Regions from separate parts of the Streptomyces sp. NPDC005799 genome, predicted to be linked through region 1. Evidence: riboswitches for the same ligand, from Rfam matches in the RefSeq annotation. Region 1 holds a riboswitch; the other holds the start of a gene.
The links. A riboswitch is a leader RNA that binds a small molecule or an ion and turns the genes downstream of it on or off. The one in region 1 is predicted to bind S-adenosylmethionine.
Positions count from the first base shown of each region.

Region 1 (7,294 bases):
GCGCACGGCGTTGGCGCCGGTCGCCTCGTCACCCTCCAGGTCCAGCTTCTCGAAGACCGAGGAGGCCTGGATGAGGGCCACGCCACCACCGGCGACGATGCCCTCCTCGACGGCGGCCTTCGCGTTGCGGACGGCGTCCTCGATGCGGTGCTTGCGCTCCTTGAGCTCCACCTCGGTGGCGGCACCGGCCTTGATGACCGCGACACCGCCGGCGAGCTTCGCCAGGCGCTCCTGCAGCTTCTCGCGGTCGTAGTCCGAGTCGCTGTTCTCGATCTCGGCGCGGATCTGGTTCACGCGGCCCGCGACCTGGTCGCTGTCACCGGCACCGTCGACGATGGTGGTCTCGTCCTTGGTGATGACCACCTTGCGGGCCTTGCCCAGCAGGTCGAGGGTGGCGTTCTCCAGCTTGAGGCCGACCTCCTCGGAGATGACCTCGCCGCCCGTGAGGATGGCGATGTCGCCGAGCATGGCCTTGCGGCGGTCGCCGAAGCCCGGGGCCTTGACGGCGACGGACTTGAAGGTGCCGCGGATCTTGTTGACGACCAGGGTCGACAGGGCCTCGCCCTCGACGTCCTCGGCGATGATCAGCAGCGGCTTGCCCGACTGCATGACCTTCTCCAGGAGCGGGAGCAGGTCCTTGACCGAGGAGATCTTGGAGTTGGCGATCAGGATGTACGGGTCGTCGAGGACGGCCTCCATACGCTCCATGTCGGTGGCGAAGTACGCCGAGATGTAGCCCTTGTCGAAGCGCATACCCTCGGTGAGCTCCAGCTCCAGACCGAAGGTCTGGGACTCCTCGACGGTGATGACGCCTTCCTTGCCGACCTTGTCCATGGCCTCGGCGATGAGCTCGCCGATCTGGGTGTCGGCGGCGGAGATGGAGGCCGTGGAGGCGATCTGCTCCTTGGTCTCGACGTCCTTCGCCTGCTCGAGCAGGGCACCGGAGACGGCCTCGACGGCCTTCTCGATACCGCGCTTGAGGGCCATCGGGTTGGCGCCGGCGGCTACGTTGCGCAGGCCCTCCTTGACCAGGGCCTGGGCGAGCACGGTCGCCGTGGTCGTACCGTCACCGGCGACGTCGTCCGTCTTCTTGGCGACTTCCTTGACCAGCTCGGCGCCGATCTTCTCGTACGGGTCCTCGAGCTCGATCTCCTTGGCGATGGAGACACCATCGTTGGTGATCGTGGGGGCGCCCCACTTCTTCTCGAGGACGACGTTGCGGCCCTTGGGGCCGAGCGTCACCTTCACGGCGTCCGCGAGCTGGTTCATGCCGCGCTCGAGGCCGCGCCGCGCCTCCTCGTCGAACGCGATGATCTTGGCCATGTGAAGTGGTCCCTCCAGGACTGGGGGTGATTCCTTCGGACCGCGCCCGCGCCCGCGACGGACGGCTCGCCGACCCGTGGGTTCCTTGCCCCACCCGGCCTGCGGGCCTCACCGACCCGGTCCTTCTTTGTCACTCTCACCTTCAGAGTGCTAACGCCAATGATTAGCACTCGCCCCTGCCGAGTGCAAGCGCCTCCCGGGTACTGGGCAGGTCTCGCAGGGGATCCGGGGCCGCCTGACGCAGACATGCCGAAGGGCCCGTACCCATGACTCCCCATGGGGTACGAGCCCTTCGAAGAAAACAGAAGAACGACGCTGCGATCTACCCGGCGCGTGCTTCAGCTGGTCGCGAGTCGGACCATGTCCGCCTGCGGCCCCTTCTGACCCTGCGAGATCTCGAAATCGACCCGCTGGCCCTCTTCCAGGGTGCGGTACCCGTCCATCTGGATGGCGCTGTAGTGGACGAAAACATCCGCACCACCGTCGACCGCGATGAAGCCGTACCCCTTCTCCGCGTTGAACCACTTGACGGTGCCCTGAGCCATGCCTAACTCCCCTATTACTGGCCCTTGCACAGACCCGCACTTCGCGGGTCCGGGTCAGACCTCACCCCCCACGGTTTGGGGGCGTGCGCCGGAACGCGTCGACCGCGGCTGAATGTATCTGTCCAACTGCCGTCTGCAACAGGTCAATCGGACGAGAATTCTGGACGTCAGGGGTCCGGAATGTAGTGAGAATTCGCCCGAATTCAGGGCAAGTCGGGCCCCATAAAGGGCGCATAAGACACAAAAGACGCGCACACTTTGGCTACTTCTCATCGCATCCGGAGGCGGTACTCATATGCGTTCGGCATGCGGGAGGCAGCAGGTTCCCCAACTGTACCGTGCTCAACCATGCAGAATTGCCCCCTCCGTTTCTCTCACGGAGGGGGCAATTCGATGAACACTCGGTAATCACTGTTACCGACGGTAATGATCGGTCATCAGGTCAGCCGCCGGCGACCGCGGGAATGATCGAGACGCCCGCACCGTCCGGGGTGGCCGTCTCCAGCCCCTGCTCGAACCGCACATCGTCGTCGTTGACGTACACGTTGACGAATCGCCGCAGCTTGCCCTGGTCGTCGAGGACCCGGGCGGCGATCCCGGTGTGGTTCTTCTCCAGATCGGCGATGACCTCGGCCAGGGTCGCGCCTTCGGCGCTCACCTCGGCCTGGCCGCCGGTGTAGGTGCGCAGGATGGTGGGGATGCGGACGTTGACGCTCACGATGAAACCTCCGGTCGGATAACGGGCTTGGGGGCGCGGGGCTGTGGTCGATATGTGCGGCTGCCGCCGCGTGGGCGCGAGCAGCCCCCACCGGCCCCCAGACGACGACGGTCTAGACGAGCCCAGCTTCCCGGAAGGACTCCAGGTTCGGGCGAATCGTTGCGGTGAGCCCCGTGTCGGCCACCGCGTCCAAGGTCTTCAGCCCATCGCCGGTGTTGAGGACGACGGTGGTGAGGCTCGGATCCAGCACACCGGCCTCGATCAGCTTCTTCGTCACGCCGACGGTCACCCCACCGGCGGTCTCCGCGAAGATGCCCTCGGTCCGGGCGAGCAGCCGAATCGCGTCGACGATCTGCTCGTCGTTCACGTCCTCCACCGCGCCGCCGGTACGCCGCGCGATGTCCAGGACGTACGGGCCGTCCGCCGGGTTGCCGATGGCCAGCGACTTGGCGATGGTGTTCGGCTTCTGCGGCCGGACCACGTCGTGCCCCGCCTTGTACGCGACGGAGACCGGGCTGCACCCCTCGGCCTGCGCGCCGAAGATCTTGTACGGCTTGTCCTCGACGAGCCCGAGCTTGATCAGCTCCTGCAGCCCCTTGTCGATCTTCGTCAGCTGCGATCCGGAGGCGATCGGCACCACCAGCTGGTCGGGCAGCTTCCAGCCGAGCTGCTCGCAGATCTCGTACGCCAGGGTCTTGGAGCCCTCCGCGTAGTACGGCCGCAGGTTGACGTTGACGAAGCCCCAGCCCTCGCCGGCCGGGTCGCCGATCAGCTCGGAGCAGAAGCGGTTCACGTCGTCGTAGTTGCCCTCGATGCCGACGAGCTCACCGCCGTAGACCGCGGCCATGACGACCTTGCCCTGCTCCAGGTCGTGCGGGATGAACACGCAGGAACGGAAGCCGGCCCGGGCCGCGGCGGCGCCGACCGCGCCCGCGAGGTTGCCGGTGGAGGAGCAGGAGAGGGTGGTGAAGCCGAAGACGCGCGCGGCCTCGATGGCCTGGGCGACGACACGGTCCTTGAAGGAGTGCGTCGGGTTGCCGGAGTCGTCCTTGACGTACAGGCCACCGGTCACGCCCAGCTCGCGCGCGAGGTTGTCGGCCTTGACGAGCTTGGTCCAGCCGGGGTTGATGTTCGGCTTGGTCGCCACGTCCGCCGGGACGGGCAGCAGCGGCGCGTAACGCCAGATGTTCGAAGGTCCCGCCTCGATCCGCTTGCGGAGTTCCTCGGTGTCGTAGGCCGAGAAGTCGTACGCGATCTCGAGCGGGCCGAAACACTCCTCGCAGGCGAAGACCGGGCCGAGCGGTACCCGGTGGCCGCATTCGCGGCAGCTCAGCGCCGCGGCGGGACCGAGATCGACGGCCTGGGAGTCGGTGGTGCTTGCAACAGTCTGCGCAGCCATGTGAGGCGAGGCCCTTTCTCCTCATCTTCCTCACGACGCATCTCGCCGTGAGACGGATTTGGCACCTTCCCTAGCCGGGAGCCTCGCGGAATGATCAACGTTGATCTACGAGACCGGCTGGAGGGTTGCCGGGGCTTCATCGGGCCGTGTCCCTCTGCCCCTCTGGATGAGCGGTATTCGGTTGTACGTTCAATGACCTCGGACATGCGATGGTCATCGACGTTGTTCAAGACTGTAACCGAAGGCCAGGACAGTTGAGAGAGTCGTCCGAACCGCGAGACAAGTGAGGAGCCGCCTACGTGCTGGAAGAAGTCGAGCGCTGGCTGAGCACCCGCTCCTGGTCCGTCACCGACCGACCGCTCCACCAGATCCTGGCCGCCAAGCAACGCACGGGCCGGACGGTGTCCGTCGTGCTGCCCGCGCTGAACGAGGAGGAGACGGTCGGCGACATCGTCGCCATCATCCGTCACGACCTGATGCAGCAGGTCCCGCTGGTCGACGAGATCGTGGTCGTCGACTCCGGCTCCACCGACCGCACGTCGGCGGTCGCCGCGTCGGCCGGCGCGCGGGTCGTCCACCGCGACGACGTCCTGCCCCGACTCCCCGCCGTCCCCGGCAAGGGCGAGGTGCTGTGGCGCTCGCTGCTGGTCACCACCGGGGACATCGTCTGCTTCATCGACGCCGACCTGAAGGAGTTCTCCTCCGACTTCGTCTCCGGCATCGTCGGCCCGCTGCTCACCGACCCGGGTATCGACCTGGTCAAGGGCATGTACGACCGCCCGCTCGCCGGCGCGAGGGGCCAGGGCGGCCGGGTCACCGAACTCATGGCCCGCCCGCTGCTCAACATGCACTGGCCGCAACTGGCCGGTTTCGTCCAGCCGCTCGGCGGCGAATACGCGGCCCGGCGCAGCCTGCTGGAACAGCTGCCCTTCCCCGTCGGCTACGGCGTGGAGCTCGGCATGCTGGTCGACGCCCTGCACCTGGTCGGCCTCGACGCCCTCGCCCAGGTCGACGTCGGCGTCCGCAGGCACCGGCACCAGGACGGACAGGCCCTGGGCCGCATGGCCGCGGCCATCTACCGCACGGCCCAGCTCCGGCTCGCCCGCGGCCACCTCATCCGTCCCTCCCTCACCCAGTTCGAGCGGGGCGAGGACGGCTTCGAGCCGCGCACCTATTCGGTGGACACCGAGGAGCGGCCGCCCATGGTGGAGATCGCGGAGTACGCGGAGCGCAAGGTCGCGTAACCCCGCGGAGCGGGCCGTATACGGGGCGAGGCCGTGAACCGGCCATACGTTTGAGTGTTTCCGGGCCGGGCTAGGTTGAGGCGTATGGCTTCCACGCACGGCGCTCATCAGGTGCTGGTCGCGTCCAACCGCGGCCCGGTCTCGTACGAGGTACAGGAGGACGGCTCGCTGGCCGCCAAACGGGGCGGCGGCGGGCTGGTCTCCGGTCTGTCGGCGATCGGGCCCGACGCGGGCGCCCTGTGGGTGTGCTCCGCGCTGTCCGACGGCGACCGGGAGGCGGTACGGCAGGGCGTCGGCGAGGAGGGCGTGCGCATGCTCGCCGTCCCGGCCGACGTGCACTCCGACGCGTACAACGGCATCGCCAACTCGGTGCTCTGGTTCGTTCACCACATGCTGTACCAGACCCCGCTGGAGCCGGTCTTCGACGCGGAGTTCCGACGGCAGTGGGCGTCGTACGAGGCGTACAACCGGGCGTTCGCCGAGGCGCTGGCCGAGGAGGCGGCCGAGGGCGCGGCGGTGCTGGTGCAGGACTACCACCTGACGCTGGTGCCGGGGATGCTGCGCGAGCTGCGCCCGGACCTCAGGATCGGTCACTTCTCGCACACGCCGTGGGCGCCGGTGGACTACTTCCGGATGCTGCCGGACGACATCGCCGAGCAGGTGCTGCGCGGCATGCTGGGCGCCGACCGGCTGGGCTTCCTGACCCGGCGCTGGGCGGACGCGTTCACGGCGTGCTGCACGGAACTGGTGGACGGGCTCGGGAACACCGAGGTCGGGGTGCACGGGCTCGGGGCGGACGCCGACTTCCTGCGGCAGCGCTCGCACGAAAGCGACGTCGAGGAGCGGATGGCCGCCCTGCGCGAGGAGATCGGTGCGGGCCGGAAGACGATCGTGCGGGTCGACCGGACCGAGCTGTCGAAGAACATCGTGCGCGGGCTGCTGGCGTACCGGCAGCTGCTCGACGACCACCCGGAGTGGCGGGAGCGGGTCGTGCACGTGGCCTTCGCCTACCCCTCGCGGCAGGACCTCGCCGTGTACCGCGACTACACCGCGGAGGTGCAGCGGCTGGCGGAGGAGATCAACTCCCGGTACGGGACGCCCGGTTGGACCCCCGTCGTGCTGCACGTGAAGGACGACTTCGCGCGCTCGCTGGCCGCCTACCGCCTGGCCGACGTGGCCCTCGTCAACCCCATCCGCGACGGTATGAACCTGGTCGCCAAGGAGGTTCCGGTCGTCGCCGACGACGGCTGCGTCCTGGTGCTGTCCCGCGAGGCCGGCGCCCACGCCGAGCTGGGCGAGGACGCGATCACGGTGAACCCGTACGACGTGATCGGCACGGCGGAGGCGCTGCACACGGCGCTGACCCTGCCGGCGGAGGAGCTGGCCGAGCGCGGCAAGCGGCTGGCGGCGGCCGCCACCGCGCTGCCGCCGGCGCAGTGGTTCCTGGAACAGCTGAACGCGCTGGTGGATCAGCCGAGTTGAGCCGCGAGGGCGGACAGGAGGCGTACGACCCCTGCCGGGCCGTCGACCACCAGGTCCGCCCTCTCCCTCAGCTCCGTGACCTCGTCGCTCCCGCTGCACACCAGCAGTCCGGGAACCCCGTCGGAGCGCAGCTTCTCCACCGCCCCGAACGCCGGGAGGTCGCCCAGGTCGTCGCCGCCGTAGAGGACGGCCTCGGCGGAGATCTCACGGACGTACTCGCCGAGGGCCACGCCCTTGTCCATGCCCGGGGGGCGGAGTTCCAGGACCAGCCGGCCGGGCTCCACGATCAGGCCGTGGCGTGCGGCGAGCTCGGTCAGCGGCTCGCGCAGGGCCTCGAACGCGGCCTGCGGGTCGCTCGCGCGGCGGGTGTGCACGGCGAGCGCGCGGCCCTTCTCCTCGATCCAGGTGCCCTGCGCCTGCCCCGCGCCGGCCCGGTCGAGGAACCCCGGCAGTTCGGCGCGGACGGCGGCGACCCCGGGGTGCGGCGCCGGGGCCGTGACCTCGCCGCTCACCGCGTCCCAGCGCTCGGCGCCGTAGTGGCCGAGGACGACCAGGTGCTCGAGGCCCGGCACGCCCGCGAAAC
Region 1 is NZ_JBEXXQ010000019.1:153,001-160,294, reverse strand. It holds gene groL (chaperonin GroEL) at 1-1,323, opposite strand, end outside; gene ABZ453_RS20560 (cold-shock protein) at 1,662-1,868, opposite strand; gene ABZ453_RS20555 (MoaD/ThiS family protein) at 2,311-2,586, opposite strand; gene thrC (threonine synthase) at 2,699-3,985, opposite strand; SAM riboswitch class I at 4,004-4,158, opposite strand; gene ABZ453_RS20545 (glucosyl-3-phosphoglycerate synthase) at 4,285-5,229, shown strand; gene ABZ453_RS20540 (trehalose-6-phosphate synthase) at 5,314-6,711, shown strand; gene otsB (trehalose-phosphatase) at 6,699-7,294, opposite strand, start outside.

Region 2 (7,294 bases), on a different contig from region 1:
GAAGATCTGCACCCACGTGGGCTGCCCGATCTCCCTGTACGAGCAGCAGACGCACCACGTGCTGTGCCCCTGCCACCAGTCCACCTTCGACCTCTCCGACGGTGCCCGGGTGATCTTCGGCCCCGCCGGTCACGCCCTGCCGCAGCTGCGCATCGGTGTGAACGACGAGGGCTATCTCGAGGCGCTCGGCGACTTCGAGGAGCCCGTCGGTCCTGCATTCTGGGAGCGCGGATGAGCACCAACGAGAACACCGCCCCGCGGCGCGGCAAGGCGCCCGCCGGTGAGCGCGTCGCCGACTGGGCCGACGGCCGGCTGGGGATCTACTCCCTGGCCAAGAGCAACATGCGCAAGATCTTCCCCGACCACTGGTCGTTCATGCTGGGCGAAGTGTGCATGTACAGCTTCATCATCCTCATCCTCACGGGTGTGTATCTGACGCTGTTCTTCCACCCGTCGATGAACGAGGTGGAGTACCACGGCAGCTACATCCCGCTGCAGGGCCAGATGATGTCCGAGGCGTTCAACTCGACCCTGCACATCTCCTTCGACGTGCGCGGCGGTCTGCTGATCCGGCAGATCCACCACTGGGCCGCGTTGATCTTCCTCGCCGGCATGTTCGTGCACATGATGCGCGTGTTCTTCACCGGCGCGTTCCGCAAGCCGCGTGAGGTCAACTGGCTGTTCGGCTTCCTGCTGCTCGTCCTGGGCATGTTCACCGGCTTCACCGGTTACTCGCTCCCGGACGACCTGCTCTCCGGCACCGGTGTCCGCTTCATGGAGGGCGCCATCCTGTCCGTGCCGATCGTCGGCACGTACCTGTCGATGTTCCTCTTCGGCGGCGAGTTCCCGGGCGGCGACTTCGTGGCCCGGTTCTACTCGGTCCACATCCTGCTGCTGCCGGGCATCATGCTCGGCCTGATGGTGGGCCACCTGATCCTGGTCTTCTACCACAAGCACACGCAGTTCGCGGGCCCCGGAAAGACGAACAACAACGTCGTCGGCATGCCGCTGCTGCCGGTGTACATGGCGAAGGCCGGCGGCTTCTTCTTCCTGGTCTTCGGCGTCATCACGGCCATCGCGGCGATCGCCTCGATCAACCCGATCTGGGCCATGGGCCCCTACCGTCCGGACCAGGTGTCGACCGGCGCCCAGCCCGACTGGTACATGGGCTTCTCCGAGGGCCTGATCCGGGTGATGCCGGGCTGGGAGATCAACCTCTGGGGTCACACGCTCGTCCTGGGCGTGTTCATCCCGCTGGTGATCTTCCCGCTGGTCCTGGTCGCGATCGCGGTCTACCCGTTCATCGAGTCCTGGGTCACCGGTGACAAGCGCGAGCACCACATCCTGGACCGTCCGCGCAACGCCCCGACGCGTACCGCGTTCGGCGCCGCGTGGGTGTCCTGGTACTTCGTGCTGATGATCGGCGGCGGCAACGACCTGTGGGCCACGCACTTCCACCTGTCGATCAACGCGATCACCTGGTTCGTGCGCGTCGGCTTCTTCGTCGTACCGGTCCTGGTCTTCATCGCCACCAAGCGGATCTGCCTCGGCCTGCAGCGCCGGGACAAGGACAAGGTGCTGCACGGGCGCGAGTCCGGCATCATCAAGCGCCTGCCGCACGGTGAGTTCATCGAGGTCCACGAGCCGCTCAGCCAGGAGGCGCTGCACACCCTCACGGCGCACGAGCAGTACAAGCCGGTCGAGATCGGCCCGACGGTCGACGAGAACGGCGTCGAGCGCAAGGTCAAGGGCTCCCAGAAGCTGCGCGCCAAGCTGAGCGAGGCGTACTACGGCGACGAGTCCCAGATCCCGAAGCCGACCGTCGAGGAGTACAAGGAGATCACGAGCGGCCACGGCCACCACTGATCGCTGCGGCTCGCCACGCCACGGCGGAAGGGCCCCCGTCCGAACACCGGACGGGGGCCCTTCTTCGTGCGCCGACCTGGATAGGGTGGGCCCACACCGCGTCATTTCTACGACACCCAGGAGCGGCCTCATGAGCGCTGTGACCCCCGCTGGAGGCGACACCGCGGCGGGCCGTTCCTGGCCCCTGCTGCTGAACGGCCTGCTGAACGGCCGGGACCTGAGCACCGACGACACCGCCTGGGCGATGGACCTGATGATGCGCGGCGAGGCGACCGACGCGCAGATCGCCGGGTTCGTGGTGGCCCTCAGGGCCAAGGGCGAGACCGTCGAGGAGATCAACGGTCTGGTCCGCACGATGTACGAGCACGCGAACGTCATCGAGGTGCCGGGTCCGACCGTCGACATCGTCGGCACGGGCGGCGACGGTGCGAAGACCGTCAACATCTCCACGATGTCCGCGATCGTGGTCGCCGGCACCGGCGCGCGGGTCGTCAAGCACGGCAACCGGGCCGCGTCCTCCGCGTCCGGGGCGTCCGACGTCCTGGAGAAGCTGGGCGTCAACCTCGAACTGCCCGTGCAGCGGATCCCGGAGGTGGCCGCGGAGGCCGGGATCACCTTCTGCTTCGCGATCAAGTTCCATCCGGCGCTGCGTCATGTCGGCGCCGCACGCGGCCAGTTGGGCATTCGCACGGTGTTCAACGCGCTCGGTCCGCTCACCAACCCCGCCAAGGTGCGGGCGCAGGCCGTGGGCGTCGCCGACCCGCGCATGGCGCCGATCGTCGCCGGCGTCTTCGCCGAGCGCGGCAACTCCTCGCTCGTCTTCCGCGGCGACGACGGCCTCGACGAGCTGACCACCACGGCCACCTCCCACGTCTGGATCGTCCGGGACGGCAAGGTCACCGAGGAGACCTTCGACCCCCGTGACGTCAGCATCGACCTCGTCCCGGTGGAGGCTCTGCGCGGCGGCGACCCCTCGTACAACGCGGGGGTCGCCCGGCGTCTCCTGGACGGCGAGACGGGCCCGGTGCGGGACGCCGTCCTGCTGAACTCGGCGGCGGCCCTCGTGGCCCTCGATCCCGGTCCCGGCACCCTGGCCGAGCAGCTGCGGGCCGGCATGGACCGGGCGGCGGAGTCGATCGACTCCGGGGCGGCCAAGCGGGCGCTGGAGCGCTGGGTGGCGGCCAGCAACAAGTAGCCGACTCAAGGTCGCGGTCCCGTCATCCGGACACGGGTTGCGGGACCGCGATCACCTCACGTACGTTCTCTTCCAGGTCATGAGTGACAGTCATGAGGCCCCGGCCGACTGTCCGGCAACCCTCCGTCCGTGGCGGGGTGCCCCGGGTGAAGACCAGGCCGTAGGCAGCGAGGTCTGCGGCAAGCGCGGATCCCTCACGCTCTTGAGATGAGCACAGCCCAGGGATCCTGGTCATCGAGGGAGTCCCCCGTGAGCAAGCGAATGCGATAGGGCCGCCGAGCCCCGCCTCCGCGCACCCCCTTCTCATCTTCTTCTCTGCCTTTCACGGGAGTTCCCCCATGTCTGTCTCCACCGCTGCCTCCGTCCAGACCATTTGTGCCCCGCTGCCCGTTCTGGGCCGGGATGTCACCGTCCCGCTCGTGACGGGCGGCGAAGTCACCTACGCGGCCCTCGACTACGCGGCCAGCGCCCCCGCCCTGCAGCGCGTCTGGGACGACGTGGCCGCCTACGCCCCGTACTACGGCAGCGTCCACCGCGGTGCGGGCTACCTCTCGCAGCTCTCCACCGACCTGTTCGAGAACGCCCGCAGGACCGTCGCCGAGTTCCTCGACTGCCGAGCCGACGACCAGCTGGTCTTCACCCGGTCGACCACGGACTCCCTCAACCTCCTGGCCCGCGCCCTCCCCGCCGACTGCCAGGTCTTCGTCTTCGAGACCGAGCACCACGCCAGCCTGCTGCCCTGGCAGGACGCCCGGGTCACCTACCTCAACGCCCCGCGCACCCCGCGGCAGGCCGTCGAGTCCCTGGAGCGCGCTCTCGCCGCCCGTGACCCCAAGGGCCCGGCCCTGGTCTGCGTCACCGGCGCCTCGAACGTCACCGGCGAGCTGTGGCCGGTCCGTGAGCTGGCCGCCGCCGCCCACGCGCACGGCGCCCGCATCGTGCTGGACGCCGCCCAGCTGGCGCCGCACCACCCCGTCTCCGTCCGTGACCTGGACGTCGACTGGGTCGCCTTCTCCGGCCACAAGCTGTACGCCCCCTTCGGCTCCGGCGTCCTGGCCGGCCGCGCCGACTGGCTGCGCGCGGCCGACCCCTACCTCGCGGGCGGCGGCGCCAGCCGCAAGGTCACCCGTCGCGAGGACGGGGGAGTGGACGTGGAGTGGCACGACAGCGCCGCCCGGCACGAGGCGGGCTCCCCGAACGTGATCGGCGCCTATTCCATCGCCTCGGCCTGCAAGGCGCTGACGGAGGCCGGTTTCGACACTCTGGTCGCCCGTGAGCGGCACCTGATCGAGAAGGTGCGGGCAGGCCTGGCGGAGGTCCCGCAGGTGAGGGTGCTGTCCCTCTTCGGCGACGACGCGCCCCGGGTCGGGGTGATCTCCTTCGTCGTCGAGGGCTGGAACAGCTCCCACTTCGCCGCCGCCCTCTCCGCCGAGTACGGCATCGGCGTCCGCGACGGCCTCTTCTGCGCCCACCCGCTGGTGCGCACCCTCCTCGGCTCCGACCCCCAGACCCAGGGCGAGTGCGGCGCCCCCGAGGCCGCGCCCGGCGAGAAGTCCCTCAACGCGATCCGGGTCAGCTTCGGCGCCGGTACCCCCGACGAGCACGTCGAGCGCTTCGTGAACGCCGTCCGGGAACTGGTGAGCGACGGGGCAAAGTGGACATACCGCACCGAGGACGGCCGCTGCGTGCCGGCCGTGTAATCATCCGTTGTGTGGGGATTCCGGCCGCGGTAGGTGAGTCGGCGTCGGCCGGGGAACTCGGAGAGCTCCTCGCGGTGGCCGTCGCGCGCCGTCGGCCACGGCTGCCCCGTACGGCACCGGTGTACCTGTACGAGGAGGGGCTGGTGTCGGTGCCGGGGGCGCGGGCGAGGCGCTGGGAGCAGGTGACCCACTGGCGCTCCACGATCGACCTGACCCTGAGACGGGACCCCGAGCACGGCCCGCCCTGGTACACCTACGGCCACCGGCACCTGGCGCGGTTCGCCGACGGCGCGGAACACTCCTTCGTCCTCGACGAGTGGCAGCTTCACGAGCCGGACGAGCAACGCGCCGAGAACGTGTCGATCCGGGCCGCCGTCCACCACGTGCGGCGACGGGTGGGCCGGGCGCAGGCGCCCGCGCTGCTGGCCCGGCTCCAGGAGGGCCGGCAGGTCGCCTTCGGCCGGCTCACGGCGGACGCGCGGGGGCTGTGGCTGCCGCGCGGGCGGACGCTCCTGACGTGGTCCGGCCTGGAGGAGCCCACCCTTGCCGTCGACCTGCCGGACCCGTCCGTACCCCGGTCCTGGTGGGCGACGCGGCGGGACGCGAACCTCACGGTGCGCGGCGCCGACGAGGACGGCGTCCCGCACTCCGCCGACATCCCGGCCTGGCAGGTGGTGAACTGGGGCGCGCTGATCACCCTCTGGGGCCGGCTGCACCGGCCCGCGGAGTAGGGCGGGGTGTCAGGAGTCCAGGCCGATCGCGAACGCGGCCTCCAGGTCGTGCTGCGAGTAGGTCCGGAACGCGACATGGGTGTCCGTGGCCTCGACGCCCGGGATCTTGCTGATGGAGCCCGGGATGACCTCCGCCAGGTCCTCGTGCTGCTTGACCCGGACCATGGCGATCAGGTCGTAGGTGCCCGTGACGGAGAAGACCTCACTGACGGAGTCCAGCGCGGCGATCCGCTCGGCGATCTCGGGGATCCGGTCCACGCTGGTCTTGATGAGGACGATCGCGGTGATCACGGCTGGTTCTCTCCCTCGGGGGCCGGAGCAGGGGCGGCCCTCACTCTAGTCGTACGGCGGAAACGGGCCCACGCGTAGAGGAAGCCCAGGCCGAAGCCCACCAGGTGGGCCAGATACGCCACCCCGGGCCCCTGGGGCGCCCGGCCCGCCGCCAGCCACTGCAGGGACGCCCAGAAGGGCAGGACGACCCAGGCGGGGAAGCGGAGGGGGAGGAAGAACAGGAAGGGCAGCAGGCTTGTCACCCGGGCCCCGGGGAACAGGTACAGAAACGCCCCCAGGACCGCCGAGATCGCCCCGGACGCACCGACCAGGGACTGCTCGGAGGCGGCGTTGGCGGCCGCGTAGCCCAGCAGGGCCAGATAGCCGCAGCCGACGTAGAAGAGCGTGAAGCGGATCCGGCCCATCCGTTCCTCGGCCATCGCTCCGAAGACATAGAGGAAGAGCATGTTGCCCAGCAGGTGCACCCAGCTGCCGTGCACGAACAGGGCGGTCGCCGGGGTGAGCGCGGCCCGGGGCGAGCCCTGGAACAGCTCGGCCGGGACCACGCCCCAGCGGTGGAAGTAGGCGCGCTGCGCGGCGAGCAGCGCGTCCCCGGTGCCGTAGGCCGGGTTCAGCCCCGCGGCGGGCCCGGCCAGGAAGAGCAGACAGCACAGGGCGATCAGCCCGTACGTCACCGGTGCCGAGGGTGTGCGGAGCACTCTGCCGACGGTCACGTCCCAGTTGCCGATCATGAACACAGAGCATGACGTAACGGGACGCAGCCGCCCAGACCGCCTCGCCGCCAGGACCTGTCCGGCGGATCAGGTCGGAGGACATCGACGGCACGCTATCGGTGCAGGTGAGCGAGGTATGGTGCGTCCAACCGCAAGGCGGAGGAGGGCGTCGACGCGATGGGGTCCCCCGCGCGCGGCTGTTCGAGCGTGGGAGAGTCGCCAACCGACGACAACGCCGCAGGTGGGCGTGCCCTACCCCGCGACTCCGACATGATCCGCCGGACAGGCCCCGGGGACACACCAGCGGTGAGTCGCCGGCAGGCCGTAGGGTTACGGCCACACGCTCCAGGGAAGCTGGGGCGTCACGGAGACTAGAAGGAAAGCGAACAGTCACGATGACGGTTCCCCTGCCGACCGCCACGACGCGGTGGCGCTGCACCCTCTGCGGCAACCTCACGCGCTTCGACGTGACCCGCTCGTCGAAGGTCGTCGAGTACGTCCACCTCGACCTGGCCGGAGAGCCGAAGGTCGAGGAGCGCGAGGTGGTCAATGAGACCATCGAGTCGGTGCGCTGCCGCTGGTGCAACGCCGTGGACCAGGTGGAACTCGTGGACAGGCCGGGCGCCGGCTCCTGACCGGGAGCGGCCCCGCACAGTGATGGGGTGTGACGGATGGTGGAGACACAAGGCGGGGGGCCGGGCGACGGCGCCGCCGAGGTGCTCGACCGTCCGCTGCCCGACGGTGTGCGCAGAAGAGTCGTACAGATCGTCTCGGACGGCTTCGGCGGGCTGACCGTCG
Region 2 is NZ_JBEXXQ010000002.1:33,680-40,973, forward strand. It holds gene ABZ453_RS02145 (Rieske 2Fe-2S domain-containing protein) at 1-235, shown strand, start outside; gene ABZ453_RS02150 (cytochrome bc complex cytochrome b subunit) at 232-1,866, shown strand; gene trpD (anthranilate phosphoribosyltransferase) at 1,997-3,061, shown strand; SAM riboswitch class IV at 3,137-3,253, shown strand; gene ABZ453_RS02160 (aminotransferase class V-fold PLP-dependent enzyme) at 3,400-4,761, shown strand; gene ABZ453_RS02165 (hypothetical protein) at 4,773-5,492, shown strand; gene ABZ453_RS02170 (Lrp/AsnC ligand binding domain-containing protein) at 5,502-5,783, opposite strand; gene ABZ453_RS02175 (rhomboid family intramembrane serine protease) at 5,780-6,514, opposite strand; gene ABZ453_RS02180 (hypothetical protein) at 6,892-7,131, shown strand; gene ABZ453_RS02185 (NYN domain-containing protein) at 7,168-7,294, shown strand, end outside.
Region 2: another riboswitch for S-adenosylmethionine. It lies ahead of ABZ453_RS02160 (aminotransferase class V-fold PLP-dependent enzyme); the one in region 1 lies ahead of thrC (threonine synthase).